4 regions of the Peribacillus sp. NJ4 genome follow, and region 2 is predicted to be linked to each of the others. Evidence: riboswitches for the same ligand, from Rfam matches in the RefSeq annotation. Region 2 holds a riboswitch; each other region holds the start of a gene.
What was found. A riboswitch is a leader RNA that binds a small molecule or an ion and turns the genes downstream of it on or off. The one in region 2 is predicted to bind cobalamin.
Positions count from the first base shown of each region.

Region 1: another riboswitch for cobalamin. It lies ahead of QUF94_RS15575 ((2Fe-2S) ferredoxin domain-containing protein); the one in region 2 lies ahead of QUF94_RS21630 (ribonucleoside-diphosphate reductase subunit alpha).
Region 3: another riboswitch for cobalamin. It lies ahead of metE (5-methyltetrahydropteroyltriglutamate--homocysteine S-methyltransferase); the one in region 2 lies ahead of QUF94_RS21630 (ribonucleoside-diphosphate reductase subunit alpha).
Region 4: another riboswitch for cobalamin. It lies ahead of QUF94_RS01110 (ABC transporter substrate-binding protein); the one in region 2 lies ahead of QUF94_RS21630 (ribonucleoside-diphosphate reductase subunit alpha).

Region 1 covers NZ_JAUCFQ010000001.1:3,124,566-3,131,980, forward strand. Annotated here, with positions in the region: gene QUF94_RS15550 (cobalt-precorrin-5B (C(1))-methyltransferase) at 1-117, opposite strand, end outside; gene QUF94_RS15555 (precorrin-8X methylmutase) at 123-770, opposite strand; gene cobK (precorrin-6A reductase) at 786-1,553, opposite strand; gene QUF94_RS15565 (sirohydrochlorin chelatase) at 1,550-2,509, opposite strand; gene cobJ (precorrin-3B C(17)-methyltransferase) at 2,528-4,183, opposite strand; gene QUF94_RS15575 ((2Fe-2S) ferredoxin domain-containing protein) at 4,198-4,566, opposite strand; cobalamin riboswitch at 4,716-4,905, opposite strand; cobalamin riboswitch at 5,109-5,304, shown strand; gene QUF94_RS15580 (energy-coupling factor ABC transporter permease) at 5,480-6,223, shown strand; gene QUF94_RS15585 (energy-coupling factor ABC transporter substrate-binding protein) at 6,225-6,536, shown strand; gene cbiQ (cobalt ECF transporter T component CbiQ) at 6,523-7,299, shown strand; gene QUF94_RS15595 (energy-coupling factor ABC transporter ATP-binding protein) at 7,318-7,415, shown strand, end outside.
Region 2 covers NZ_JAUCFQ010000001.1:4,337,114-4,344,528, forward strand. Annotated here, with positions in the region: gene QUF94_RS21605 (hypothetical protein) at 152-286, opposite strand; gene QUF94_RS21610 (hypothetical protein) at 567-701, opposite strand; gene QUF94_RS21615 (SulP family inorganic anion transporter) at 824-2,281, shown strand; gene QUF94_RS21620 (hypothetical protein) at 2,367-2,501, shown strand; gene QUF94_RS21625 (manganese-dependent inorganic pyrophosphatase) at 2,613-3,542, opposite strand; cobalamin riboswitch at 3,836-4,015, shown strand; gene QUF94_RS21630 (ribonucleoside-diphosphate reductase subunit alpha) at 4,222-6,453, shown strand; gene QUF94_RS21635 (ribonucleotide-diphosphate reductase subunit beta) at 6,499-7,415, shown strand, end outside.
Region 3 covers NZ_JAUCFQ010000001.1:4,643,434-4,650,848, forward strand. Annotated here, with positions in the region: gene QUF94_RS23190 (aminopeptidase) at 1-1,063, opposite strand, end outside; gene bcp (thioredoxin-dependent thiol peroxidase) at 1,075-1,545, opposite strand; gene QUF94_RS23200 (potassium channel family protein) at 1,608-2,027, opposite strand; cobalamin riboswitch at 2,285-2,476, shown strand; gene metE (5-methyltetrahydropteroyltriglutamate--homocysteine S-methyltransferase) at 2,631-4,937, shown strand; partial or broken gene QUF94_RS23210 (acyl-CoA thioesterase) at 4,934-5,423, shown strand; gene QUF94_RS23215 (ABC transporter permease) at 5,465-6,250, opposite strand; gene QUF94_RS23220 (ABC transporter permease) at 6,255-7,046, opposite strand; gene QUF94_RS23225 (ABC transporter ATP-binding protein) at 7,095-7,415, opposite strand, start outside.
Region 4 covers NZ_JAUCFQ010000001.1:222,865-230,279, forward strand. Annotated here, with positions in the region: tRNA gene QUF94_RS01100 (tRNA-Arg) at 310-383, opposite strand; gene QUF94_RS01105 (polysaccharide deacetylase family protein) at 630-1,469, shown strand; cobalamin riboswitch at 1,557-1,731, shown strand; gene QUF94_RS01110 (ABC transporter substrate-binding protein) at 1,911-2,876, shown strand; gene QUF94_RS01115 (FecCD family ABC transporter permease) at 2,839-3,894, shown strand; gene QUF94_RS01120 (heme ABC transporter ATP-binding protein) at 3,900-5,372, shown strand; gene cbiB (adenosylcobinamide-phosphate synthase CbiB) at 5,369-6,334, shown strand; gene cobD (threonine-phosphate decarboxylase CobD) at 6,309-7,382, shown strand; gene QUF94_RS01135 (bifunctional adenosylcobinamide kinase/adenosylcobinamide-phosphate guanylyltransferase) at 7,355-7,415, shown strand, end outside.

The sequences.
Region 1 (7,415 bases), 1.2 Mb from region 2:
AAGGGCATCCCCCGTTATCAAAGCGGTCAATGCCGCTTTAGTCACGGCTGTCGAACATGCCCCCGTCGTATACCCATGGCGCATTTGTGAGGGATCCTTTTTTACTTTCTTTTCCATGTTTATTAACTATCAGCTAAAAGGGAAATTGCGTTCAATGCTGCAACCGTGACAGTACTTCCACCTTTTCGGCCAATATTCGTAATGAATGGCACTTCTGTGATCTTAGCCAGTTCCTCTTTCGATTCCGCTGCAGAAACGAACCCAACAGGCATTCCAATAATTAAGTCCGGCTTTGCAATCCCTTCTTTAATAAGGCGAATGAGCTCAAGTAAAGCTGTAGGTGCATTGCCAATGGCATAAATGCCCCCTTCATTTTCCTTTACGGCTTTTTGCATCGAAATGATCGCTCTTGTCGTATTCAAACGTTTTGCTTCGACCATCACATCTGGATCTGAAATGTAGCAATGAACGTCCCCGCCGTGTTTTTGAAATCTTTTTTTGCCTGTACCGCTCTCGATCATTTGCACATCCGCAATGACATGTCTCCCTTTGCGAATGGCTTCCACACCAGCTTGAATGGCATTTGGATGGACGATGACACTTCTTCCCAATTCAAAATCAGCTGAAGCATGAATGACCCGGCGGACGATCTTCCATTCATCCTCAGAAAAATCATGATCGCCCATTTCTTCAGCTATCATTGAAAAACTATAATCATATATTTTGTCTGGATCTACCGTTAGTGGTTTGAAATCCGTTTTAAAATCCATCTTGCATTCCTCCTATTATTTATTCAACTGATTATTCAACTCGGCAATGACATGATCAAAACTGGAATGAACATTTAGATAGTCAACATCTGGCCTTGATATCATAATCGTCTCTATTCCACATTCCAACGCGGCTTCCAATTTCTCATCAACCGCACCGACCTTGCCACTTTCTTTCGTTATCATCAATGTGACGCCATACTGTTTATATAGGGCTTTATTTAATTCTTTGGAAAATGGACCTTGAATCGCAACGATATTTTTTTGTTCAATGCCTAGCTGCGCACATTTTTCCATATTATCCATGCGTGGCAGCATTCTTGCTATGACTCTGGTATTCTCGAGCCCTACCAATTCTTTTGCGAACACCGCTAGGGTTTTACTTCCGGTCGTGAGCATGATGACTCCCCGTTTTGCAGCAGCCAGCTTGGCAGCTTCCTCATAATCACGGACAACTATCAATTTGTCATTCTGAAACCGTTGGCTTTCACGCTCATAACGAATATAAGGAACATTTGCTGCCTTTGCTCCGTTAAGAGCGTTTTTGGATGCTTCTTCCGCAAATGGGTGACTTGCATCAACTACAGCCTGAAAACCTTTTTCAGAGATTAAAGAGGTCATATCCTCTGCAGTTAATCGGCCAATCCGGGTGGATATCCCTGCATCTTGCAAACTCTTCGCCGCCGACTCGGTTACAACAGTTGCCAAAACCTTGAATCCCACCTGCTGCATCTCAATCGCTAATTCCCGCGCATCACTTGTACCCGCCAAGAACAAAATCATTTTGACGTACCCACCTCTTGCCCATCGTGCTGATGGTCGTGGTCATGATGGTCATGGTCGTGATGGTCGTGATGGTCGTGGTCGTGATGGTCGTGATGGTCGTGATGGTCGTGGTCGTGATGGTCGTGATGGTGATGATGGTGGGCATGTCCATGTTCCTCGACATATTTTCGATAGTTTTCCAAATCACGTGCCCCACTTGATCTGCCTTCACTAGCTTCAATTACTCGTTCTTGCAGAATGTTCTGTAAGGTTGGATGATACCCAAAATACTTCGCCAAAATAAATTCCCGATCAAGATATTGCTCTTGATAGCCTTTCAGCATATCCTCCATTCTTTCCATTAACACCCCCGTGAAGAGGAAATATGGCAGCATCACTATTTTTTTTGCCCCCAACCGGATGCATCGTTCAATGCCTTCATCAACATGCGGGTCCGTTACACCCATGAACGCTGTTTCGACCCATTTAACGTTTAATTTTTCCCATAATAATCGTGAAATTTTATATATATCACTATTTGCATCAGCATCACTGCCCCCTCGGCCAATTAGCAATATTGCTGTCTCAGCCTGTTCCGAGGATGTATCGAAGCCGGCTTCCTCAAGTCGGTCTGTCAGGATCGTCAATACATCATGGTGGACCCCGATCGTTTGTCCATATGTGAATTTCACTTCTGGATATTTGGTTTTCCCATCCTCTATTTCAGCTGGGATATGTAATTTCGAATGTCCTGCATGCAACAAAATGATCGGTATGACGATAACTTCCGTAGCCCCTCGTTTTACACAATTATCAATGCCTTTTGATATATTCGGTGTCGCAAATTCCAGGAAGCACGTTTCTACCAAAAAACTGTCATCCATTGCCGGAATCATATTTTTAATAAAATGAACGACTTCTTCGTTTCCCGAAGCCAGGCGGCTTCCGTGTCCTACAAACAAAACTGCTTTCATTTACTTTCCCCCTCTTGATTAGTCTTCACAAGGCGCAGGCTCTATGTTTATTTTGGGAGCAATGTCCTGATAAGAAAAATTCTGTATCTTTTTTGAACGTTTGAAGTATTTAAAAAGCCGCTCATTTGGATGGGCATTTTGCTTATACTCCCCGACAATGTCCGTAATCAATTCAACAAGCCGTTCCGGTTCAATGCCTTCAGCTACCGGCTGACCTGGATGGGCCGTTCTTCCAACCGGTTTAGCTCCAAGAAATAAGTCGAACTTCCCTTTTCGGAAGACAATCCCGATGTCATCCATCACGGCACTATAACAAGCCATTCCACACCCATTAAATCCGATGTTCAGTTCCTTAGGCATTTTCATTCCGCCAAGCACCCGGTGTATTTCATCCGCATATGGTATGGATTCCGCTTTTTCACCATCACAGAAATCACAGGCTTTTAACGTCAGTACATCTCCAATCGGCGATAATAGAAAGTTTGCTGATTGCAATTTCCCCGTAATGACTTCCGCGTCCGTTGTCGGGATCTTTAAAACGATCTTATGATTTGGCGTGTATTCCATCGTTCCCTTTTCCCCGACAACTTCCGCAAGTGTCATCATTTGTTTGGGAGTGAATTGTTTATTTGCCACACCTGGACTTACGGCAAGTTCGAATACCGACTCCATTTTTTGCTGGACAATCGGCTTAATGGATTGCTGAACGGTTTGACCCTTCACTCTTGATAAGGCTTCCATTGCCATTTCAAAAGAAGTGGACTTCTTTTCTGGAGCTTTTGTAAGTAATCCAACTCCTCCAGCAGACTTCGTAGAGGTTTCTTGCATGGAATCGGCTTCTTGATCTAATGCCCACGGTTCCGCTTCTTTTTGCAGACGCTGATGCGGCTTCAATGTTTGCTTTTCCGAATTCAATGTATATTTCCTCTGATAGCCTCTTGGTGTGATTATTTTGTCATCGTATAAAAAAGTGGATGAATTACCGATAATGACGGTGGTCAACATTCCAATATCGTGATTCAACATATCTTTCAAATTGGTTATGACAATATCCTGCCGATCGCGATAAGCACTTTTCACCAACCCGACAGGTGTATCTGGCGAACGGTAGCGAAGGAGAATTTTCTGTGTTTCAACAATTTGCCTAGTCCGCCTGCCGCTGCGCGGATTATAAAGCGCAATGACAAAATCAGCCATTGCAGCTGCTTCCACCCTTTTAGCGATTAGGTCCCAAGGAGTTAAATGATCACTGAGGCTGATCGTACACGAATCGTGCATGACTGGTGCCCCAAGTAAAGACGCACAAGAGTTGATTGCAGAAATACCAGGAATGACTTCAATGCCCACTCCAGTTTCTTCTTTCCAACCTTTTTCAATCAATACTTCATAAACCAACCCTGCCATCCCGTACACTCCGGCATCCCCACTGGAAATGACAGCCACTTTTTTTCCCAACTCCGCTTGTTTTACTGCTTCCTGAGCACGTGATACCTCTTCAGTCATCCCCGTACTAATGATCGTTTGATCTGTAAGCAGTCCCTGAATGAGTTCAACATAAGTTTTATAACCAATGATGTAGTCACTTTCTTGAAGGGCTTCGACAGCACGTTTGGTAATGTGTTCAAAATTCCCTGGTCCAAAGCCCACGACGAATAATTTACCGTTTGTACTCATTAAGACATCTCCTTTTACGATTTGTTCTTTGAAATACCCGTATGAGCAGGAAAATCCGGATTAGGCGTCATTTCCCCATCACTGAATTGGTAGATCATCTGTGGAACATATTCCCCATCTTCGATATTGCTGACAATCTCCCGACCGAAATCAGGCGTATCCACTCTATACCATTTCCCTTGGGGATAGGCAATCACAACGCAGGCATCCTTACATCTTCCGTTACAGCGTGTCCTGGTTGTATGAATTTTCAAATCCAGTCCCTTTGAAGTAATTTCATCGCGAATCGCTTGAGTTACTTCTTCCCCGCCCTTTTTCATGCAACTGCTTCCATTGCAAATCAACAAATGCGTATTTGTACCCTTCAAGTTCCAAGTAGTCATCTTCTTCCTCCTGAGTTCAGGGAAAAGGCAAAATAAAAAACCTTAACATAAGAGTCAAGGTTTAAAAAACTATATGAATGAGGAGCCCTCCGCAAATATGCTGAATCTCCCAAAATCGTCATAGTCCTTCTACCTTTCCCTCCGAAAAGTATCATACAATTTCAAAAGCAGGTTTCCTGGCTTACGCTTCATTTTACTTTGTCCCTTCCCGGCTTTAAGCCAGTGGTTATCGACAAATTCATCAGCGTTTACAGTAGCGGGGGCTGCATCGGATTTTCACCGATTTCCCTATTATCCCTTGCATATTCACACAAGAGCACTTTTAAAATGAAATATTTGGTTTTATTATACAATTATAGCTAACCTTATCTATCATATAACAACTTTAGCAAAATTCAATAGTTTATTCCGACTGTTTAGAAAAGTTTAATAGTGTAAATCCAGCCATAAGCCTTTCCTCTCTGCATTCTTAGTCAAAAAAAAAAAAAGAGAGTGTAGCTGAAATTATTTCTTTATGGTACACTATACGAGAATTTTCGAAATAATTACATAAGTTTTATGGTGTTGAATTTCTCGGAATTCAGCTTAAAAGGGAAGCCGGTGAAAGTCCGGAGCGGTCCCGCCACTGTAAAGGGAAGTCCTATTACGTTAACATTAATCCACTGTCAAATGAGATGGGAAGGATGTAACGGGACGATGAACCTAAGCCAGGAGACCTGCCATGAAGCGTGAAACTGTTTCAACCTACGAGGATGGGTGTGCGGACCAGGTAGAATGACCCATATTGGTTTATGCTGCAAAATTCCTGTTCATTACGCACTTCTTTCTTTTGAGAGAAGTGCTTTTTATGTTGGGCGCCGCTTTTCTTCTAAAGTTTTGATCAGAAAAATTAAAGGTGTTGAAAGGAGAAAGAATGAAAAGAGTCAATTGGAAAATTCTTTATTTTGTCATTTTACTACTTCTTGTCCCAAAACGTGCGATGGCCATGCATATCATGGAGGGCTTTTTACCAATTGAATGGGCCATATTTTGGTGGGCCGTGACCCTTCCATTTCTAATCTTGGGTTACCGGTCCATTAGGTCCAAAGTAAGGGAAAACCCAGAAACAAAAATGATGCTCGGTCTATCGGGTGCATTCGTATTCATATTATCTGCCTTGAAGATCCCTTCCGTTACCGGAAGTTCTTCACACCCTACCGGAGTTGGTTTAGGTTCCATATTATTCGGGCCATTGGCCATGAGTGTCTTAGGCTCCATCGTTCTATTATTTCAAGCTGTTCTACTGGCTCACGGAGGATTGACGACATTAGGGGCCAATGCATTTTCCATGGCTGTATGCGGACCTTTCATTGCTTACTTTGTCTTCAAGGGCGCAACTAAATTGGGGTGGTCTTTTTCGCTGGCCGTTTTCTTGGCAGCTGCTTTTGGCGATTTAGGAACCTATGTGGTAACTTCCGTTCAACTTGCACTTGCTTTTCCATCCGAGGTAGGTGGATTCATGGCCTCATTCAATAAATTTACAGGAATATTTGCCCTGACCCAAATTCCCTTGGCAATCAGCGAGGGATTATTGACAGTGGTTGTGATGAATTTCCTGAAAAAATACAATCTAGGCGAATTGAAATTGCTGCGAGTTTTATCTAAGGAGGCCCGTTAACATGAAAAAAAGTTTATTGCTGCTTTTCCTGGTCGTCATTCTTGCCACCATACCGTTAATCACCCAGCAAGGAACGGAATTTGGCGGTGCCGACGGCGAAGCTGAAGAAGCCATCACTAAAATCCAGCCGGAATACAAGCCTTGGTTCAATAGTATTTGGGAGCCGCCAGGTGCAGAAACCGAGAGCTTATTATTTGCGCTGCAAGCTGCAATCGGAGCTGGTTTCATTGGATACTTCATTGGCGTAATGAGACAAAGGAAAAAACAAACCAAACAAGAAATGAACGAAAAATCGAAACATGTTACTCATTGATAAATATGCCTATTTCAATGGGCTAAAGGATGTACATCCGTTGGAAAAGATGATTTTTGCACTCTCCCTTATGCTGTTTTCGTTAACGGTAAGGGATTTGGCCGTTTCGCTCATCACTTTTATGGTGATGAGCGCTTTAATCCTTTTTGTGGCAAAAATCCCGCTTTCGTATTATCTGAAATTACTCTTATTACCAGGATTCTTTCTATTATCAGGCACACTTACCATCCTTTTTTCTATCTCCAGTACATTTACTTCGATGCCGAATATTTGGTGGTCCTGGAAAGTCGGAAATTGGCAAATTTTCATCAGCGATGGCAGCATTGGTACAGTGATCAATTTGATCACTGTCGTATTTAGCAGTATAAGCTGTTTATATTTCTTAACCTTGACTACACCCATTACCGTCATTCTATCCGTACTGCGAAAACTTAAAGTGCCTTCCTTATTGATCGATCTAATAGAATTGACCTATCGCTTCATCTTTATTTTTTTAGATACAGCTTTGGCCATCCACCTAGCACAAGCTTCACGACTGGGATATGGTTCGGTAAGGCAAGGCATTCGATCTCTCGGGTTACTAACCTCATCATTATTTTTGGGAGTATTCCAGCGCTCTGGGCAATTGACGATGGCCATGAACGCAAGAGGATATCAGGATAACCTTTCTTATATCGAGGATACTTACACCTTTTCCTCACGCAATTGGCTAATCGCCATTGTAATACTAGGAAGTTTAATCCTTATTTATGGATATATGTAAATTGGAGGCAATTCAAAAATGGAAGAGCATATCTTTAATATAGAGGGCCTCACGCATCAATATGCAGATGGGACGTTCGCGATAAAAGATCTTTCACTACTGATTCAACAAGGTAA
Region 2 (7,415 bases):
ACTTCCATGCATGGTGAAAAGGGAAAATCTCGTTCCGGTAAAAAAAGCCATTTTACCTCATGCCCATTGATATAAACCCTTTCGGGAATCCATTCGACTGGCATTATAAGCATGCGTGCCCTGTTTGTAGGCATAATGATAATCCTCCACCTCAATTGTGGTAACGCCCACCTCCATATGCATCGTCAAGGAAAGCTTCTTGATAATGGCTGTTCACTAGATAATGGTATGCCTCTTCCCAATAAGCAGTTGCGAATTCCCTTTCGACCGGTATCATCAAAAGCATCACAGCATCCCTTTAGTCATGATGATTTCTTAATATTCAAGTACAGTTGTTCTTTCATAGGATCCCATTCCGAGGCTTATTCTGCCTCTTTTTCAATCAGGTTTTAATGGGAAGGCGTAAACTCCACTTCCAGTTTCAATACAGCCCAATTTAAATGCGTCCATTGCCTTATTGGCTAAATGTAACATTCCAATTCACCACCAACGGAACCGACAACTGGATGCCCACCGCAATTCATCCCCCCATTTTGGGATAATCGTTTCATTCAGTTTCGGAAACCCTATCGAAGTGCTTTACAAAAAATGTTTACCGATTCATCGTATAGAAAGATCGAGGTTTCTTCAGCCTTGGTTTCCTCAATGATAGAACTGGCACTTCTTGCACCAAATCTTCCTTCTGAGCATACTACGTTCATTAGCCTGTATATGATAAGACATGAATAGCCCTCGATTTGTCGTTTAAAAGAAGGACTCATGCTATAATTTAGTGCGTTAAAAAAGAAAATTAACACACATAAAAGAAAGAAGGAGTGTTTCTTTGAATACATCTGCATACAAACAGGAATGGTTTGGCAACGTTCGAGGAGATGTTCTATCCGGAATTGTCGTTGCCTTGGCATTGATTCCAGAGGCGATTGCCTTTTCGATCATTGCTGGTGTTGACCCAATGGTTGGTCTATATGCCTCATTCTGCATTGCCATCGTCATCTCTTTTGTCGGCGGAAGGCCGGGAATGATATCGGCTGCCACTGGAGCAATGGCACTCGTCATGGTTGATCTTGTTAAAGATTACGGCTTGAACTATTTACTTGCTGCAACAATATTGACTGGATTGCTCCAAATTTTACTAGGGGTTTTCAAAATCGGGAAATTAATGAAGTTCATCCCAAAGCCAGTCATGACTGGTTTTGTGAATTCTTTAGCCATCTTGATTTTCACGGCACAGCTCACCCACTTCGTCGGCGAAACATGGATCATGTATGTCATGACAGCCGTTTCATTAGCTATCATTTATCTTTTTCCGCTGATCTCGAAAGTCATTCCTTCACCACTTGTCGCCATCATATTCATGACGATCGTTGCAGTTACTACGGGGGCTACGGTACGGACTGTTGGGGATATGGGGCAATTGACCGAAGCACTTCCGATGTTCATGCTTCCAGACATCCCTTTGACCTTCGAAACTTTGGCGATCATTTTCCCATATTCCATTGCCCTGGCGTTTGTGGGGTTGCTTGAATCGTTATTGACAGCTCAAATAGTCGATGGGATGACTGACACGGACAGTAATAAAAATAAGGAAGCCAAAGGCCAAGGGATTGCTAATATCATCGCCGGATGTTTTGGCGGCATGGCAGGATGTGCAATGATCGGTCAATCCGGTATCAATATTAAATCAGGAGGAAGGGGCCGGCTCTCCACTTTTGTAGCTGGCGCATTCCTTATGGTATTAATCGTGGTACTGAATGACGTCCTTATTAAAATACCGATGGCTGCACTTGTAGCAGTCATGATCATGGTTTCAATCGGGACATTTGACTGGTCTTCCCTAAAGAGGCTCAATAAGGCTCCAAGGACGGATGCAGCCGTGATGATCGTGACGGTCCTCATTGTCCTATATACGCATGACTTATCAAAAGGGGTATTTGCCGGAGTGCTCTTGAGCATGATTTTCTTCTCAGCTAAAATTTCTAAAGTGGCTGTTGAGAAAACGGAAGACATCCAAGCTAAGAAAATCACTTATCGTATCAGCGGACAAATATTTTTCGCTTCGGTCCAGGACTTTGTTTCGAAGTTCGATTTCAAAGAAAAAGCCGATGTAATCATCATCGATTTTTCCCACTCTAAAATATGGGATGCTTCTGCAGTCGGTGCTGTTGATACGGTTGCCCTAAAATATCAGCTACAAGGTACACCTGTCCAGGTGCAAGGCCTCGATGAGGAAAGTTCGTTATTGCTAGAAAAACTCGCCACATCAGAAAGTAAAATATCTTGAAGTAGTAAAACTCTGCTGAATAGAAACTTTTCAAACCGACAAAATAGATAACATGAAATATTTCCTTTTGAAAGGAGCGAAAAGCATGACATCCGAGCAGGATTATACGGCAGCAAATCTGTCACCAGATTTATTGAATGAACTGAAAAGCTTTGAAAGCAAACTTGGCGAGGAAGCCAATAAAGAACTGATTGTCATCGCCTATGAAAAAGAAAAGTAAACTTTGAATTAAGAAAAAAGACTCAAACACCTTTAAATGGATGGTTGAGTCTTTTTTTGCATGTACAGAAAAAGGATGCCCACGTTTTTAATGAGCACCCCTTTCCCTATATTATTTACTGAATACGCCCGTTAAGACCGGCACGATTTGTTTTTTACGCGATACAACGCCCTCTAAGACGGCGATGTTATTGTTTAATGAAACGTCATATGCTTTTTCCACTGCATTGGCTGCTTTACCAAGAGCCAAGGCAACAGAATCATTGGTCAGGATATCCGTTACTACGAATAGGAATAAATCCAATTCCTTCACAGCGATGACCTCTTCAATGGCTGCTTCTAGTTCGGCTTGCTTAGCAAGGACTTCGTTCGGATCAACAGCATTGACCTGGGCTATCTCCACTTTAGCCATGCCCATGGAGAATTCTTTTGCATCAAGAGTGATAAGCTGGGCAATCGTTTTGTCGCTCAAGTCAGCTCCCGCCTTCAACATTTCCAAACCATATGTTTCAGCGTTGACTCCCGCAATATCAGCCAGTTCCATAGCTGCTGCAACGTCTTGCTCCGTGCAGGTCGGCGATTTGAACAATAAAGAATCCGAAATGATGGCAGACAGCATAAGACCTGCGATCGCTTTAGGGATTTCAACGCCGTTTTCTTTATAGATTTTATTTAAAATGGTTGCCGTACAGCCAACTGGTTCCGCACGGTAATATAAAGGATCGCTTGTTTCAAAGTTAGCGATGCGGTGATGGTCGATAACTTCCAACACACGTACTTGGTCAATATCTTCAGCACTTTGCTGGCGTTCATTGTGATCGACCAGGATCACGCCATCAGCTTCCCCTGCCACCTTTTCCACAAGACGAGGAGCTTCGAATTTGAAGTGGTCCAACGCATATTGAGTTTCACCATTCACTTCACCTAGACGAACTGGTTCAGCGTTGATACCTAACTGCTTTTTCAGATCTGCATAAGCGATTGCTGAACAGATTGTGTCTGTATCCGGGTTTTTATGTCCAAAAACTAATACTTTTTCCAAGATTTTATCTCCTTTTTCATAAATATTTTTCCGCGAATCCCCTTATCGCAATTAAGGAGAGCCACCTTTACTATACACTTTATTTTAACACAAAATCCCCTAAATTCAGTGCTTGAATTACCCATTCCCCAATAAAATCTTTCATTCTTTCACCCTCTACCTTCGCTTTGTCAATAGATAAGGGTTGGTTTTTCTCAAATATATTAGTTGAATTATCATCGTATATGGCTTACGATAATATAAGCAGAAATACTAGATATTGATTACACAAACAACACTAATAACTATATATAGAATTTTTTGTAATCCAAGGTGCCAGCGATGGCTGAAAAGGGAATCCGGTGCGAACCCGGAACTGTCCCCGCAACTGTAAATGTGACGAAATGAGAAACCACTGTATAGCTCTCTATACGGGAAGGACTCAAAGTAGGATGATCATGAGTCAGGAGACCTGCCTTGAATTTTTCACGTTTCTTATTCTTCGGGGATTGAGATGATGAAACGATAGCATAATGGCTATTTTTTCATGGCTCTTTTATTCTATCGTTTGATCCGCTCAATTTATTGGGCGGTTTTTTTTTATTTTAGCGGAAGTTTACAAGGAGGATTATTAATGACTCAAACATATAACTCTACCATAAGTGAAAATGACACCGACACGAATTCCATCCAGCTTGAGATGTTATCGAAGGAATTCGAAGGCCGTCTCGATATGGAAAAGTTCAAAAAGCGTTTTACAAAATGGCTTGATCGCAAAAGTGACTCAACCGAAGAACAGGCATCAAAGAAACTGATTCAGCTCGCTCTTGAAAGTGTCGATATCGATGCTCCCGATTGGACGTTCGTTGCTGCAGCAGAACTGTTGAATGCGATGTATAGGGATGCACAATCCAATCGAGGTTATGAAGGCATGAGTTATGGCCCATTCTATGAACTGATCACGGAACTCTCCCAACTTTCAGAAGGCCAGCGTTACCCCATCTATAAATCAGAACTGCTCTCTTCTTATACGAAAGCGGAAATTGAGGAATTGGGTTCGGTGATCGACCCGGAAAAGGATAAATTATTTTCTTACATAGGCATCTACTTATTAAACGATCGCTACCTAGCCCGCCCAAAAAAGGACAAGGTCTACGAACTGCCCCAAGAGCGCTTCATGATCATCGCGATGGAAATCATGCGATTGGAAAAAACGGAGCACCGCCTGCAACTTATCAAAGAAGCTTACTGGGCAATGTCCAACCTTTATATGACTGTTGCGACACCTACACTCTCCAATGCAGGAAAAACGCATGGACAGTTAAGCTCTTGCTTTATCGACGCAATTGAAGATTCCATTGATGGTATCTACCTATCTAACTACGATGCCGCAAAAGTATCAAAATTCGGCGGCGGTGTCGGTCTTTACGTTGGTAAGATCCGCTCGCTTGGTTCCGATATCCGTGGTTTCTCTGGAAATAGTTCCGGCACGACTCCTTGGATTCGACTATTCAACCAGACAGCTGTCAGTGTCGATCAATTGGGGCAACGTAAGGGTGCCATCGCGATTTACTTGGATGCCTGGCATAAAGATATCATGAGCTTTCTTGATTTGAAGACGCAAAACGGGGATGACAGATTAAAAGCCCATGATATTTTTACGGGTGTATGCATTCCTGATTTATTCATGGAGGCTGTACGTGACAGAAAAGAATGGTATCTTTTCGATCCGCATACCGTCAAGCAAACCCTTGGATTCTCACTTGAAGACCTTTACGACGAGAAGAAAGGCGAAGGAAGCTTCAGGAATCATTATGCACTTGCTGTCGAGGCCGCAGAAAATGGTACGCTTCCAAACTATAGCTTTGAAAAGATCAATGCGATGGACATCATGAAAAGCATTATGATTTCTCAATTAGAAGAAGGCGTACCATACATGTTCTACCGCGATGAAGTGAACCGGAAGAATCCAAATAAACATAAAGGTATGATTTATTGTTCTAACCTTTGCACCGAGATTGCCCAAAACTTAAGCCCTTCGACGATCACGGATGAATACGAAACAGAAGATGGAGATGTCGTTGTTGTTCGTAAAAGCGGCGATTTCGTTGTCTGCAACCTTTCATCCATTAACTTGCCCCGTGCGGTGAGCAGCGATGTTTTGGAAAGGTTGATTCCCATTCAGATCCGGATGCTGGATAACGTAATCGATGTGAATAATCTTCCGGTCAAGCAAGCATCCATCTCGAACAAACGGTACCGGGCAATTGGTTTAGGAACGTTTGGATGGCATCATTTACTTGCCACACAGAATATTTATTGGGAATCGGATGAGGCTGTTGAATATGCCGATGCATTATACGAAAGGATCGCTTACTTAACGATCAAGGCATCCAATGAATTGGCTAAGGAAAAAGGAACGTACCCATATTTCGAAGGATCGGATTGGCATACAGGGGAATATTTCGAACTACGTGACTATACGGATCAAAAATGGATGGATTTAAAAGTAAACGTCCAGGAACACGGGACCCGTAATGGATATTTAATGGCCATTGCCCCCAATTCATCGACCGCCAAGATCGGTAATTCCACGGATGGGATCGATCCTTTGTATGAAATTGAATTTTACGAAGAAAAGAAAAACTTTAAATTCAAGGTGACCGCACCAGGCTTGACGCCAAATACGTATGAATATTATAAAAAGACCCGATTTAATTTGGATCAACTGGAAAGCATCAGGCAAAATGCTGCCCGCCAACGCCATATTGACCAAGCAATCAGCTTTAATCTGTATGTACACAACACAATCAAAGCCAAGGTCCTATTGGATATACATTTAACGGCTTGGGAATCCGGGTTGAAATCAACATATTATGTTCGTTCAACCTCTTCCGAATATGACAATGCCTGCGAAAGCTGTTCAAGTTAACGACGACCATAACCCAGTAATCTACTCTTAAAGGAGTTTTCACGAATGACAAATCATATCAAAAAGATCCGGATGCTGGAACCAACGCATCCAACTAAAGCGACAGGTGTTTTCAAAGGAGAAGCTTCAGGCTTTCTCCTTTGGAACGATATTCAGTATGAAAAATTCTATGATACCTATACTCAGCTCATCAATAACTTTTGGAAACCATCGAGCGTGAACATGATTCAGGATAAAAAGCAGTGGGGCGAATTGGACGAAGATATCCAGGACGCTTTTCTTGATATCCTTACGATGATTGCTGGAATGGACAGTCTACAAACGCCCACTTTAGTAGAAATCCTTCGGTACATCAAAGATCCGGCGGCAAAAGCTATCCTGGCCAATATGGCCCAGCAGGAATCCATCCATAATGAATCTTATTCCTATATCCTTGCTTCCCTGATCCCAGTAGGCAAGCAAAAACAGCTTTTCGACCGCATTAAAGAACATCCGGAAGTAATAAAGCGTAATCAACCGATCGTGGATGCCTATCAAACGTTCGTGGACGATCCAAGCCCCCAGCATTTATTCGAGGCACTGATCCATTCAACGAACCTCGAAGGGATTTATTTCTATTTGGCTTTCGCTTTCTATTATAATTTAGGACGCCAGAACCTTATGACCGGTTCGGCTACGATGATATCCTATATTCATCGCGATGAAATGGTCCATTTTGATTTCATTGGTATGCTCGTTCAAATCTTGATGTATGAATATCCTGAGTTAAATAATGAAGAAAACACGAAGTTCATTTATACAACGATTGAAAAAGCCGTCGAACTCGAAAAGGAATGGTCTGAATATATGCTTGAAGATATCCAAACCAAAGCCGATCTCGATTTGGAAGAATTCAATGAATACATCGAATATATCGCCAACAAACGGTTACGCATGCTAGGCCTTGAAAACTTGTATAAAGA
Region 3 (7,415 bases), 310 kb from region 2:
AAACACCATCCCTTCTGATCAGCACATCGTCAAAGTAGATGTCACCACCGCCATATTCAGGACGCTGGATCAAGACCATATCCCAGTGTATAGATGAACGGTTTCCATTATCCGCTTCTCCATAGGCAAGTCCCAGAGCCAAGTGCAGACTTCCGCTTATTTTCTCATCGAACAATGTATCGTCCATAGGTTCCAATATGTATGGATTGATTCCAATTGCGAACTCCCCGATAAAACGGGACCCTTCATCGATATCCAGAATCCGGTTCATTTTGGCAGGTTGATTGGAAATGGCTTTAATGATTTTCCCCTTTTCAAGGTTTAATTCCATGTCACTAAAGGTGATTCCTTCATAGGTTGTAGGTGCGTTGAAGGATATCCTTCCATTGACGCTCTCTTTTATGGGTGCCGTAAACACTTCCCCATCAGGTAAATTCTTTTTTCCGGCACATATGATGGCCGGCATACCTTTGATGGAAAAAGTCAAATCTGTCCCCGGTGAAACGATCCTGACTTTGTCAGTCCGTTCCATCAATTGCTTTAACGGTTTCAATGCCGCCTCCATTTTCCCGTAATCCATAGTGCATACTTTGAAAAGGAAGTCTTGGTACCTGTCGAAGTTCATGCCGGCTTTTTGCGCTGATGCGTTGGTGGGATAATTAAGTAAGACCCACCGTCGGTTGTTTACATAGAAAAGAGTGGGAGAATTCATAGCTTCCCCTTGAATACGGTGCCTCTCGATGGGAACATCAGTCATTTCCACGTCGTTTTCTTCACTGGTGATGATGATGACCGCATCGATATCCGTATACTTCTTCAAAGCCCATTGCGATGATGTTTCAAGTTGTTCCTTCACATTCCCTTGTAACAGATGTCGGCTAATCTCATCGTCTTCGAGTTCTATATATGGATAAGCACCCACTCTGTATATTTCATCAATCAGCTCTTTCAACAACGGTTTCGTGTTGATATGGCCCCGGATGAGGATTCTCTCTTTTGGCTGTAATTGTATCGAATGATGAATCAGCCTGGCCGCAAGCTTCGTTATTCGTTCATCCTTCATCTGCCTGTCCCTTATTTTTCTAGGTCTCGAAGAGTTTCAAGCGCTTCTTCGACGTGGCCTTTGACTTTTACTTTACGCCATTCCTTGACTATTTTACCTGCCTTATCAATCAGGAAAGTTGAACGTTCAATGCCCATATATTCCTTGCCGAAATTCTTTTTCAATTGCCACACATCAAATGATTCAGCCGCTTCATGGTTTTCGTCAGCTAGCAGCAGAAAAGGCAATCCATGTTTTTCGATGAATTTTTCATGACGTGCCGCCGGATCTGGGCTGATACCAATGATGACAGCGTTCAATTCCTCGAATTGTTCATTGTGGTCCCGGAAATCACAGGCCTCCGTCGTGCATCCTGGCGTCATGTCTTTTGGATAAAAATATAAAACGATGTATTTCCCTTTAAAATCCGATAGGGAAACCATTTCACCATTGTTTGCAGGGAGTTGAAAATCAGGTGCTTTTTCTCCAATTTTAACAGTCATATTGAATCCTCCATTTCCTTCATTATGGTAAGAGTACCCAATAATCGAAAGAAACACAACTTTCATTTATCCTTCCTCTCTTTATGCTCCAGATCGATCACCGTCCGAATCACGAACGCTGCCGGGAGTGTGTACCCGATGAAAGCCTGAATGGTAGCTATCATCCTGCCCATGCCAATTGGGGCTATATCTCCATACCCTACAGAAAACATGGTCATTGCGCTAAAATAAAAAGAAGTCTTCAACTGTTCATAGAACGTGCCATCCAATCGATTGCCCATATCAAGAATCACCGAATGATTCTGAAGCTCGTATAATAAATAAATCAGTGCAAATCCAACTAATATCGTCGCATATAAATTGCCAAGCCACAGCATATCCTCCAGAGAAAACTTCTTTCCTCCCGACTCAACAAGAAATAACGTCCGAATGCTCATCACCATGCAAAAAATGATTCCTGCAATCAAGATGTAGAAAGTCATCCCCTACGCCCCATTTCAAAACGCCACTTCCTTTATACATACTCCCTGTCCTAACAATATATTCTTTTTTAGGAACAGACTTCAGCCTTATCACTCACACACCCTAAAGGCATTTGTCAAAAAAACGGGAACGTTTCCCGATTTTTTTCATGTTGACCCTTTTGGTCGGATATGTTAAGATTGTCTAAATTTTTATAATAGTTTTTATTTTATAAATATTTGGTGCCTGCAATCAGTTTATCAGCGGGTTTAGTGAAATTTCATATGTGGAAATAGGTTCCTAATTTTCATTAGGATTAAAAGGGAAGCCCGGTTTGATTCCGGCACGGTCCCGCCACTGTAATGGGAATGTTAGCGCCATCCAATATGCCACTGGTCCACGGATCGGGAAGGCTCGCTGCTAATGATATTCCCTAAGTCAGGAGACCTGCCTATTTCGACAACACTGTTTTAACCTACGGGAGATAGGGAGGTGTTAGGGACCTTATAATTATAAGGGGCATTCTGCATGTCTCTTTATTTTAAGCATTTCTAACTTTCTCTTATTGACGGTTAGGGGTGCTTTTTTTATTGTTTTTAAACAAATCAAAGGAAAGTAGGAGGATGAGAATTTTGAAAAGCAGTAATTTGGGGTACCCGCGAATCGGGGAAGATCGTGAATGGAAACGTACATTGGAAGCATATTGGTCCGGGAAAATCGATGAACCAAAATTCACGGCACAACTAAAGGCCATCCGTTTAGGCAACTTACAAAAACAAAAAGATCAAGGCATTGATATCATTCCTGTCAACGACTTCACTTTCTATGATCAAATGCTCGATATGTCCGTCATGTTCGGTCTTGTTCCTGAACGTTACTCTGCCTATGGAGGCGGAAGCGTTCCCCTTTCCGTTTATTATTCAATGGCTCGCGGGAACAATGATGAGGTCGCTTCCGAAATGACGAAATGGTTCAATACGAACTATCACTATATCGTCCCTGAATTAAAACTGCCACAGCTGACTTTAACAGAAAATAAACCACTTGTAGCATATCGGGAAGCCAAGGAAAAGCTAGGGATTGAAACGAAGCCCGTGTTAATCGGACCTTATACTTTCATCTCCCTTTCCAAAGGCTTCAAAAAACAAGATATCCCTGGCATAATCCTGAGCCTGCTTCCCCTATATACGCAAATCCTGCAAGAGTTGGAGCACGAAGGCGTGAAGTGGGTTCAAATGGACGAGCCTTCTCTTGTTTCATCCATTTCCAAAGATGATATGCAAACTGTTACTTACCTCTATGAAAAACTGAATGAAGCAGCACCAAACCTGAACATCATGCTGCAAACATACTTTGATGCCGTGGAACACTACCAAGAAGTCATCGAATTACCAGTTCAGGGAATCGGTCTTGATTTTGTACATGATAAAGGAAGGAATCTAAGTAATCTTGAAGCATCCGGCTTCCCGAAGGACAAAGTGCTTGGTGCAGGTGTGATAGATGGAAAAAATATTTGGCTTTCTGATTTATCGAAAAAGATTCAATTGATCGACACTCTAAAGAAAAAAGTAGCCGAAGACCAAATCTGGCTTCAACCCTCTTGTTCCCTGCTTCATGTTCCAGTGACCGTTCGTAATGAAACCGCCGTTTCAAAAGAAGTGAAAAAAACCCTTGCTTTTGCCGATGAGAAACTTGAAGAAATAACACTTTTGGTCAAAGGGAATAATCAGGGCTTTGAAGCAATCGCCGATAAGGTCGATGCTAATAAATTAACGGTTCAGACGTTAGCTAGTTCAAATGCACGGAATCATAAGAGTGTACAATCCAGTGTCGAAAAGGCTAAATCAGAGCATGTTGGACGTCAGCTGCCATTTAAAGAACGTTACCAAAAACAACAGGAATTTTTCAAATTGCCTTTTCTACCTTCAACAACGATCGGTAGTTTTCCCCAGACATTTGAAGTTAAGCAAGCACGCGGGAAATTCAAAAAAGGAGAATGGAGCGCTGCGCAATATGAAACATTCATTAACGAAGAAATCGGCAGGTGGATCGACATTCAAGAAGAAATCGGCTTGGACGTTCTCGTACACGGGGAATTCGAACGGACGGATATGGTTGAATACTTCGGTCATAAGTTAGGCGGATTTGTCTTTCTAGAAAAGGGCTGGGTACAATCCTATGGGTCTCGCTGCGTAAAACCACCAGTCATTTATGGTGACATCCATTTCATCGAACCGATGACAGTCAGGGAAAGTGTATACGCACAATCACTGACGAAGAAGACCGTAAAGGGAATGCTTACAGGTCCTGTCACGATTTTGAACTGGTCATTTGTCCGTGATGATATTTCCAGGGAGAATGTTTGCTACCAGCTGGCACTTGCTTTGGAAAAAGAAGTCATTGCATTGGAATCGGCTGGAATCAAAATGATCCAAGTTGATGAACCTGCACTTAGGGAAGGTCTACCATTGAAAAAAAGCGATCGCGATGAGTATTTGAACTGGGCTGTGAATTCGTTCTTGATATCCACATCAAGCGTGGAGGATACAACGCAAATTCACACGCATATGTGCTATTGCGACTTCAACAGTTTCATGGATGTCATTTCTTCCTTGGATGCCGATGTAATTTCCATCGAAACATCCCGTAGCCACGGAGAGCTTGCTTCCGCATTCGAGGAAAAAACGTATGAAAAAGGTATTGGCCTGGGTGTGTATGATATTCACAGTCCCCGAGTTCCAGCAGTGGAAGAAATGGTCGATATGATTGAACGGGGCATCAAAGTATTGGATAAAGACCAGTTTTGGATCAATCCCGACTGCGGCCTGAAAACAAGGGGTATCCCGGAAACCGTCGCTTCCCTGAAAAACATGGTCGAAGCAGCAATAATCGTCCGTAAAAATCTTTTAGCCCAAACAACAGGCAAATGATTGAAAAGGAAAGCGGCTTATCAAATGCCCATCCACCACAGCAGTCACGGACTTTCCTAACCGACCTTGTTTTTCCACCGGATACGAATCATCATTATACCATCTTTGGCGGGAAAGTAATGGCTTATGTTGATAAAATAGCCTGTATTTCAGCTATGCGCCATTGCCGAAAACCCGTTGTGACTGCTTCAAGCGACTCTTTTTGATTTTTTGGCCCCCATCAAGACAGGGGACGCAATTAACCTTGAAGCTTATGTCACTTGTGCCCATCGCACATCAATGGAGGTATTCGTGAAAGTGGAGAGTGAGAACTTATTAACAGGTGAAAAGCAGCTTACGGCACGCGCTTTTTTAACGATGCTGGCCATTGACGAAAACGGTAAGCCGACAATCGTACCTCAGGTCATTCCGGAAACGGAAGAGGAAAAGCAGCAATATGTTCAAGCACAAGCAAGATATATTGAAAGAAAAAATAAACGCAAATAAACAAAAAACCCTTCAACATGAATACTGTTGAAGGGGTTTTTTTAGTTTCCTGCCCCACGGTACCTCTTCACTCCTTGATTCCATATGAAAACGGATATCATGAAAAAGGCAACCCCGATTACAGGTGTGGCAAATGCATATGCATACCACTCTTCTTTTCTAAGGAAATAAGATGCCGGATAAACACCAACAAACGCGAATGGCAGCACCCATGTAAGGATAAAACGAATGACCTTATTATATATATCAACAGGATAGCGACCGTAGTTCCCGATATTGTACATCATTGGCATGATGGATGTTTTCGCATCCGACCAGAACCCAATGCTTGCTATTGCTACGAATATGGCTGCATAAGCAAGGGCCCCTCCTATTGCAAAAATGATGAAAAGAATCGGGTCATACCACGCAAGCTCCAGATCCAATGAAGCCCCCGAATAGAATATAATGATCAAACCGGTCACAACGCCAAACAACGATTCTAGCTCGATTCTTTCTAAGATGACTTGAAAGAGGCTATGTATCGGTCTTGTTAATATCCGATCCATTTCACCTTTGACGATATAGCGATCATTAAAATCCCAGATGTTGAAAAAGGCTGAAAAAAGGGCGAATGGGATAAGGAAGAATCCATAAATGAATATGATTTCTTCACGGCTCCACCCGCTTAAAAATTGGGTATGTCCAAAAACGACTAAGATAAATACCAGATTCACGACCTGATTCAGCAGGTCAGATAGGATTTCCATGAAGAAATCGGCTCTATACTGCAATCTTGTTTTCATATACTGACTCACATATTGAAAAAACATCGATACATAAAACATCCCGTCAACCTCCTTGAATAATCAGCTGTTTTTTTGCGACTATCCATAAAAGCTGAATCGGTATTATAAGAATGATGCACCAAATTAACTGCTGTAAAAGCGCCATGCCAATTTCGCCTGAACTGTACCCGTTCGTAAAAATCATGCTTGGTACATAGCTGATCCCTTGAAAGGGCAAATATTTCATCACTTCCTGTGCCCATATCGGATAGAAACTGATGGGCAGCAGCAGACCGGAAAATAAATCAATGATAACCCTTTTAGCCCGGATCAATCCGGCATTATTATATAAGAAAAAGGTAGTGATTCCCGTCAATAAGTTAATTTGTGTATTGATGATGAAGCTGAACAGCAAGGAAATGCCGAATATCCCCCACGTAGCCGGCTCGTGTGGCAATTCAATAGGAAAAATGAAAGCTACCAGCAGCATTCCCGGAATCGAGAAGAAGAAGAAACGGAATATCCCCTCCCCAAGTCCTTGCATCGTTTTCATGCCTAAATAGTTATAAGGACGGATCATTTCAATGGCGACCTTGCCGTCCTTAATTTCAGTGGCGATTTCGCGGTCGATATTATTGAAATAAAAAGCACGCGCCATCCATGCAACAGCGACGTAGGTTGTCATCTGCATACTTGAAAGTCCTTCGATGGAGCTTTTTTCTCCATATATCGCATTCCATAAGAAATAATAAGCACCGATATTAATGCTATAAATTAAAATGCCGGTATAATAATCCGTTCGATACGCAAGCATCATCAAAAAACGCATGCGGATCATTGCAATATACTTCCCCATTGCCCTCCCCCTTCTTGATAGACACGTTGTTTCTTAATGATAAGAGAGTCAGACAGTGCCTTCTTCATAAATATTGCGAACAATCTCTTCAATGGACGTTTCATGGATTTTGATGTCCTTTATTTTAAAATGTGACACGACAGCTGAAACAAGCTGTGAAATATGATCACTTTCTTCTTTCAACAAGGCAATGTAAGTTTGATTTTTCTCATCATAAACCCAGTTAGCAGTAAATGGGAGCGGTAAGGATTGCAATTCCTTCAATTCAATTGGCTCGATGAATTGAAAATGGATCTGTTTTTCCTCAGCCCAGTTATCTTTCAAACTCTGCAATTCCCCATCATATATGATTTGACCTTCATCAAGCAT
Region 4 (7,415 bases), 4.1 Mb from region 2:
CTACCCGGATGGGACAGGTTAAAACATATATTTCAAAAAAATATTACTTTTCTGCGGATATTTATATCGAAAAACATCATTAATTAAAACTTCTCTTTAAACAGAGTCAAAAAGTTTTGAACGAAAATTAAATGGTTAATCTCATAATGTATTGATCGCCGATACTTCCGGCTTTTCTCATACCGGTATCTAGAAATCCGACCTTTACATTGGAAGCCCCTCAAAAGCCTAAATAGGTAAGGCCATACCAACAGAAAAAACCCTGTTACGACGCGGAGGTACCGCATTGTAACAGGGTTTTAAAATTAGCGTCCCAGATAGGAATCGAACCTACGACCTACAGCTTAGGAGGCTGTCGCTCTATCCTGCTGAGCTACTGGGACATATAAAAAAAGTCGACGACTTATTTATTATATTTCTTATAGGCAAACTTTTCAAGTTAATAGCAATAATAATTATGAAAAAAATCATCTAAATGCTTAGCTGGTCTCTTGTTTCTGTATTTCCTTTTTTTTCGTAAAATGGAATACTTTATTATTTGCTGGTTTTCTGGTACTATTATACTAGAAAAAAATAGGAGAATGATAGTGAGAAAATACAGAGTTTTACTGTTTGTGGCATTGCTGGGGATGTTAATTTTACCTGCATGCTCACAAGGGATTTTAGAGGGTATAGGCAAAAAGACGGCTGCGCCGATTGCGGAAGATGACATTGAAGTGGTTGAGGCAGCGGAGAATGGCACCGGACAGGATTCAAAGGACGACCCGGAACAAATCGATACGAGAAACTGGATAAGGGCCGATTCCGCGGTTCAGTTTCCAATATTGATGTATCATAGCATTTCTGAAGGTAATGGCCTTCGGGTTCCAAGAGAGGAATTCCAATCACAAATGACTTGGCTTCGGGAGAATGGTTACTATACATTATCCCCTAAAGAAGCATTCCTCGTTTTAACCGAAAATCGGATGCCAAGTGATAAGTGCGTCTGGCTTACTTTTGATGATGGCTATACAGATAACTACACGGAGGCTTTCCCCATATTAAAAGAATATGATATGAAAGCAACCATCTTCATGATCGGGAAGTCCATTGATAAAGGTCATCACCTGACTGAAACTCAAATGTTGGAGATGAGCAGGAATGGGATTTCGATCGAAAGTCATACTATCAACCATTTGGAGCTGAACCGGATGACGGCAGAGCAGCAAGAATCGGAAATGGTTCAGTCGAAGGAGCTATTCGACCGTATCCTCGATCAGGACACGACAGTAATTTCCTATCCGGTTGGCCGGTATAACGAAGAGAGTCTATGGGTGTCAGAAGAAGCTGGATACAAGATGGCAGTCACCACCGAACCTGGAGGAGCTTCAAGGGACCAAGGGATGCATTCCCTGCATAGGGTTCGGATTTCACCGGGATTATCAGTCGAGGGATTTGCGTCCCTGATTGAAAATGCTTCTAATCACTGAAGGTGGACGGGTCATTTCGAGGCAAGTCAGAAAAATCATATAATAATCGATTCTTACATGGTGTATAATGAAAGGCAGTGAAAATTATATACATATGAACGATTTGGTGTCTTAATGACTTAATAGGGAAGTTGGTGAAATGCCAGCGCGGTCCCGCCACTGTATATGGGAGCCAACGGATGTTTACCACTGTATGAGATATGGGAAGGTGCCGTTGATGATGACCATGAGCCAGGAGACCTGCCAAAATTCGTACACCTGTAACCTACGCGGATGGGAAGGTGTGTGGCAGACCCTAAAGAGTCCGTAATTATATTGTTGCCATACAAGCATCTTCCGTTTAACGGGAGGTGCTTTTGTTTTGGGGTGCATCTTCCGATAATGCGTTTTGTTTATTAGGTGTGAAGAAATTAAAAGAAAAAAAGATTGTGGGGAATGAAAATGAAGAAGATTTTTGGTCTGATACTGGTGATGTTGCTGACTGCAGGTATGATGGTTGGCTGTAGCGAAGCTACTAATGAAGGAAAAGAAAAGCAGGAAACGAATCATGCCAAACAGGAAGTTTTCCCGATTACGATTAAAGATGCAACAGGCGAAAAGGTGACGATAGAACAAAAACCGAAGAAAATCGTTTCGTTGATACCAAGTAATACGGAAGTTGTCTTTGCACTTGGCTTGGGTAAAAAGGTTGTTGGTGTTTCCGACTATGATAATTATCCGGAAGAAACGAAAGAAATTGAAAAAGTTGGCGGAATGGAAATGAACACGGAGATGATTGTCTCTTTGAAGCCCGACCTTGTTCTTGCCCATGCATCCAGTGCCCATAATTCGAATGAGGGTTTACAGCAGCTTAAGGATGCTGGAATTGATGTCCTCGTAGTCAATGATGCACAAAGCTTTGACCAAGTCTATGATTCTATTGATATGATTGGACAGGCAACAGGGGAACATGAAAAGGCAAAAGGAATCGTTACGGACATGAAAACGAAGCTCAAGGATATTCAGGAAAAAGCCAAATCTGTAAAGGAAGCGGATAGGAAGACCGTTTTTGTGGAGGTTTCTCCGTCACCTGAGATATATACACCTGGAAAAAATACCTTCATGAATGAAATGCTTCAAATTATTTCAGCGGAAAATGCAGCTGCTGAATTGGATGGATGGGCAAAAATTGATGAAGAGTCGATGATCGCTGCAAATCCGGATGTCATCATTACAACGTATGGTTATTATACAAAAGATGCAGTAAGTCAAGTGAAGGGCCGAAAAGGATGGCAAGACGTAAATGCTGTGAAGGATGACCAAGTCTTTGATGTCCATTCCGACTTGGTGACCCGTTCCGGTCCACGCTTAATAGAGGGAGTAGAGGAACTTGCCAAATCAGTCTATCCGAACCTATTTGACAACTAAATGGACGATTGCTTATTTGATTGCGTTATTATTTTTGTTATTCGCAATGACGATAGGCATTTCCTTTGGTTCGGTGCCAGTACCGATTCCTGTACTTTTACAAATTATCGGCAAGGAGATTTTTCATTTACCGATTTCAGCTGATCCGGATGTAATGCTTACGAATATTGTGATGAACATCCGCTTGCCGCGTGTGTTGCTAGCGGGTTTTGTTGGGGCATCACTTGCGATTTCGGGAGCGGGATTTCAGGGCCTGCTCCGGAATCCGCTCGCTGACCCTTACACATTAGGTATTTCATCAGGAGCATCAGTCGGTGCTGTATTGACAATATTCTTGAATATATCACTACCATTCATCGGCTTATATACTCTTCCGGCATTGAGCATCGTATGCTCAGTGCTCACGATGTTCTTCGTACTGGCTTTTGCAAAAAAAATGGATCGATCGATGAAAGTGGAAACGATCATTTTAACGGGAATCATTTTCAGCTCGTTTTTAAGTGCCTTCATTTCATTGATGATTGCGCTGACTGGTGATGAATTAAGACAAATCATCGGCTGGCTGATGGGAAGCGTTTCAATGCGCGGATGGAATTATATTGCAATCATTTTGCCGTTTTTTATTATTGGTTCGTTGATCTTGATCATGAATACGAGCGAATTGAATGCGATGACTTTCGGGGAAGACCGGGCAAAACACTTAGGTGTTAATGTTAAGCGGCGGAAAATGTGGATTTTGATAGCCGGTTCGATGTTGACAGGGGCAGCTGTTGCCGTTTCAGGGGCGATTGGCTTTGTAGGATTGGTCATTCCTCATTTTGTCCGAAAGATTTGGGGACCTGACCATAAACATTTGCTTCCGTTGTCATTGCTGGTAGGAAGCGGATTCCTAATATTGGCGGACTTTGTAGCACGGTCGATCATTGCCCCATCGGAACTGCCGATCGGGGTGATCACTTCACTTATCGGGGCACCCGCATTCGCGCTGATTTTATTAAAGAGACGGAGAGAAGGGTAAGATGGATGCTTGAAGTTAAAGGGTTAACAGGTGGATATGACAACAAAGCTGTTTTGGACTCTGTTACTTTTGATGTACATAAAGGGGAATTATTCGGGATTCTTGGCCCAAATGGCAGCGGAAAAACGACGCTTTTAAGTATGCTTAGCGGGGTGCTCGATTATAAGGGCGGAAGCATACGGATAAGAGGAAGGGATTTGAAGGATTATTCGTCAAAACAACTTGCACAGGTCATTGCTGTGCTCCCTCAGCATTCCTCATTAGCTTTCTCATATACGGTAAAAGAGACGGTCTCACTTGGGCGATATGCCCATCAAACAGGTTGGTTCCATAGTTGGTCCGCAGAAGATGAAACGATTGTCCAACGGGTCATGGAACAAACGGGAGTAGCGGATTTTCACGATCTTCAATTTGAACGATTATCAGGCGGGGAGAGACAAAGGGTCTTATTGGCACAGGCACTTGCCCAAGAACCGGAAATCCTTTTTTTGGATGAGCCTACGAACCACTTGGATCTTTCCTATCAAAAGGATCTTCTTGATCTAATGAGGAAAATGGCAAAAGAGCAAAAGTTGACCGTTATTTCAATTTTTCATGACTTGAATTTGGCTGGGTTATATTGTGATCGGCTTATGTTGCTTGAAAAAGGGAAAATTTTGGTTGTGGATGTGCCGAATGAAGTGCTCCGACAGGAACGGATTCAGGAGGTATATCGTACGACGATCGAAAAACATCCACATCCCGCCCTTCCGAAACCGCAAATGTTCATCGTTCCGGAAAAGCATGGCAATGATACTATCCCATTGGAAATTGATGATTCTTATCTGACAGTCGGATCTGAAATTATTCAATTGAATTCCCCGATCCCGCTTAGAACGATGTCTTCTGGAGTGACTGGTTCGGGGACGGGATGGCATAAATATTTCGTGAATAGGCATGTCCATCATGGATATGATTGCGAGGATCATCATGTTGAAATGGCTGACTATTTAAAAACTCATGGATTTGACCCGCAGCAAACGGTAGGGATGATGACGGCTGTCTTTCTCGATACGGTTGCCTTCAAGTTATTAAGAGCTGAAGATTTCTCGGTTTTTATCATCGTGACCGCTGGTGTAGGGAATGCCATCGACGCATCTTTAGCTGACCGACATTCTTGGAGTTCCGCTCCAGGAACGATAAATACATGGATCTTCATAAATGGGCATTTGGCAGAAGAGGCTTTCATCCACAGCATAGTTACTGCGACCGAGGCAAAAGTAAAAGCGCTTCATGATTTGCATGTCTTGGATAAGGTGACAAATACATGTGCAACAGGAACATCGACAGACAGCATTTTGATTGCGGCAACTCAAAGAGGGGCAAAGCTTCAATATGCAGGCACCATCACTCCGTTAGGGAAGCTGATCAGCCGCGGTGTATATGATTGTACAGTGGAAGCATTAAACAATAATCGGAAACGGATTGAGGATTTATGATTTACCATCATCTTATTGCGGTTACGCTGGCGTTTTTCCTTGATCTATTAATTGGTGATCCGCCAAATTGGCCGCATCCAGTCAAATGGATAGGAACGATGATAAGCAAGTTGGATCTGGCATTCAATAGAGGAACACATAAGAAGCGGAATGGACTCTTCATGTTGTTCATCGTCTTATCGGTGGTGTTATTGATAACTGGTCTTACCGTCTATTTGGCTTATCGTATCCATCCGCTTGCAGGTATCCTTTGGGAAGCTGTTGTCATTTCCACTACGATAGCTCAGAAAGGCTTGAAGCAAGCTGGAATGGATGTTTGCCATCCGTTGAATCGAGGGGATTTTCCTGAAGCGAGGCTAAAGCTTTCCTATATCGTGGGCCGTGATACTGCGGATCTTGATGAATCCGAAATAGTCAGGGGCACCGTGGAAACCGTAGCGGAAAATACCAGTGATGGGATTACAGCCCCGATGTTTTGGGCAGCCATTGGCGGTGCGCCGCTCGCGATGATGTACAGGGCGATTAATACCTGCGATTCCATGGTAGGGTACAAAAATGATAAATATGGGCAATTTGGCTGGGCTTCAGCCAAGCTCGATGATATCGTCAACTGGATTCCCAGCCGCCTCACCGGGCTCCTGATGTTGCTGAGCTCGAAATCCGGCTATCATGGATTTGGTGCTAGATGGAAGATATTATTCAATGATGCAAAAAAACATCCAAGCCCGAACAGCGGGTGGTGTGAAGCAGGCGTTGCTGCCATTTTGGGAATACAGCTTGGAGGCCGGAATATGTACAAAGGAATTGTTTCCGACCGTGCGAGGATGGGAGTTCCGCTTGTTCGATTGGAAGCAAAACATATACCAAAAACGATTACCATCATGCATCGGTCATCTTTTCTATTTCTACTGATGCTATGGCTAGGGGGACTTATTCTTGACATTACCTTCTCATGGCTCTAATCCTCATTATCTTTACGAAGCGCTGGAAATCGAAATGCCTGAATCGGTTCTCGACTTCAGTGCTAACATCAACCCATTGGGTCCGCCTTTACGCATAAAGGAACAGTGGTCTGGGTTTTTCGAAGGAATCCTTCAATACCCAGATCCGCATGCCATTGAGCTGACAAAATCGATCGCAAATAAAGAAGCTCTTCCAGAGCAATCCGTTTTGGTGGGTAACGGTGGTGCAGAAATAATCATGTTGGTTGCGAACAGATTAGCCAATCAAAGGGTGTTAATCATTCAGCCTGCATTTGCGGAATATGCAGAGGCTTGTTTGGCGGCAGGGTGTGAGGTCGATTTTCATCAACTTAATGCACCTGAGTGGCAACTTGACTTGGATCGATTGATTTCACGGTTACCCGAATATGATGCAGTTTTCTTGTGTACCCCTAATAATCCGACGGGTGTTTCATTTAAGCGGGATGAAGTTAGGGAATTGATCATTGAATGTCAAAAAGCGGATTGTCTGGTTGTCATGGATGAGGCTTTTTATGATTTTACGGAAGATGCCTTTACTTATGCTACTTTAATCAATGTATTCCCACATTTACTCATTCTAAGATCAATGACTAAAATCTTTGCCATTCCGGGTTTAAGACTAGGCTATTTGCTTGCGGCACCGGATATCATAACTCAGGTAAGAACTTATAAACCGCATTGGAGCGTCAACCATGTGGCATTGGAAGTAGGGGGAATCTGTCTTGCAGAAGAAGAATATATGAGAGAAACAAGAGACTATATTCAATTGCAAAAGCAGAAACTATTCCGGTTTTATGAGGAGCAAGGATTGATTGTCTCCAATAGCACAGTTAATTTTTATTTAGTGAAAGATGAATCCTTATCCCTTTTCCCTTTTTTGCTGAAAAAAGGAATCGTACCGCGCCATACCTATAATTTCCCGGGTTTGGATGGAAAGTGGCTTCGGTTTGCAGTGAAGAGTGAACATGATAACGAAGCACTGATGGAGGGGGTAAGACAGTGGAGAAAGCAAGGCTCTGTTTTATAACCGGGGGTGTCCGTTCCGGAAAAAGCAGTTTCG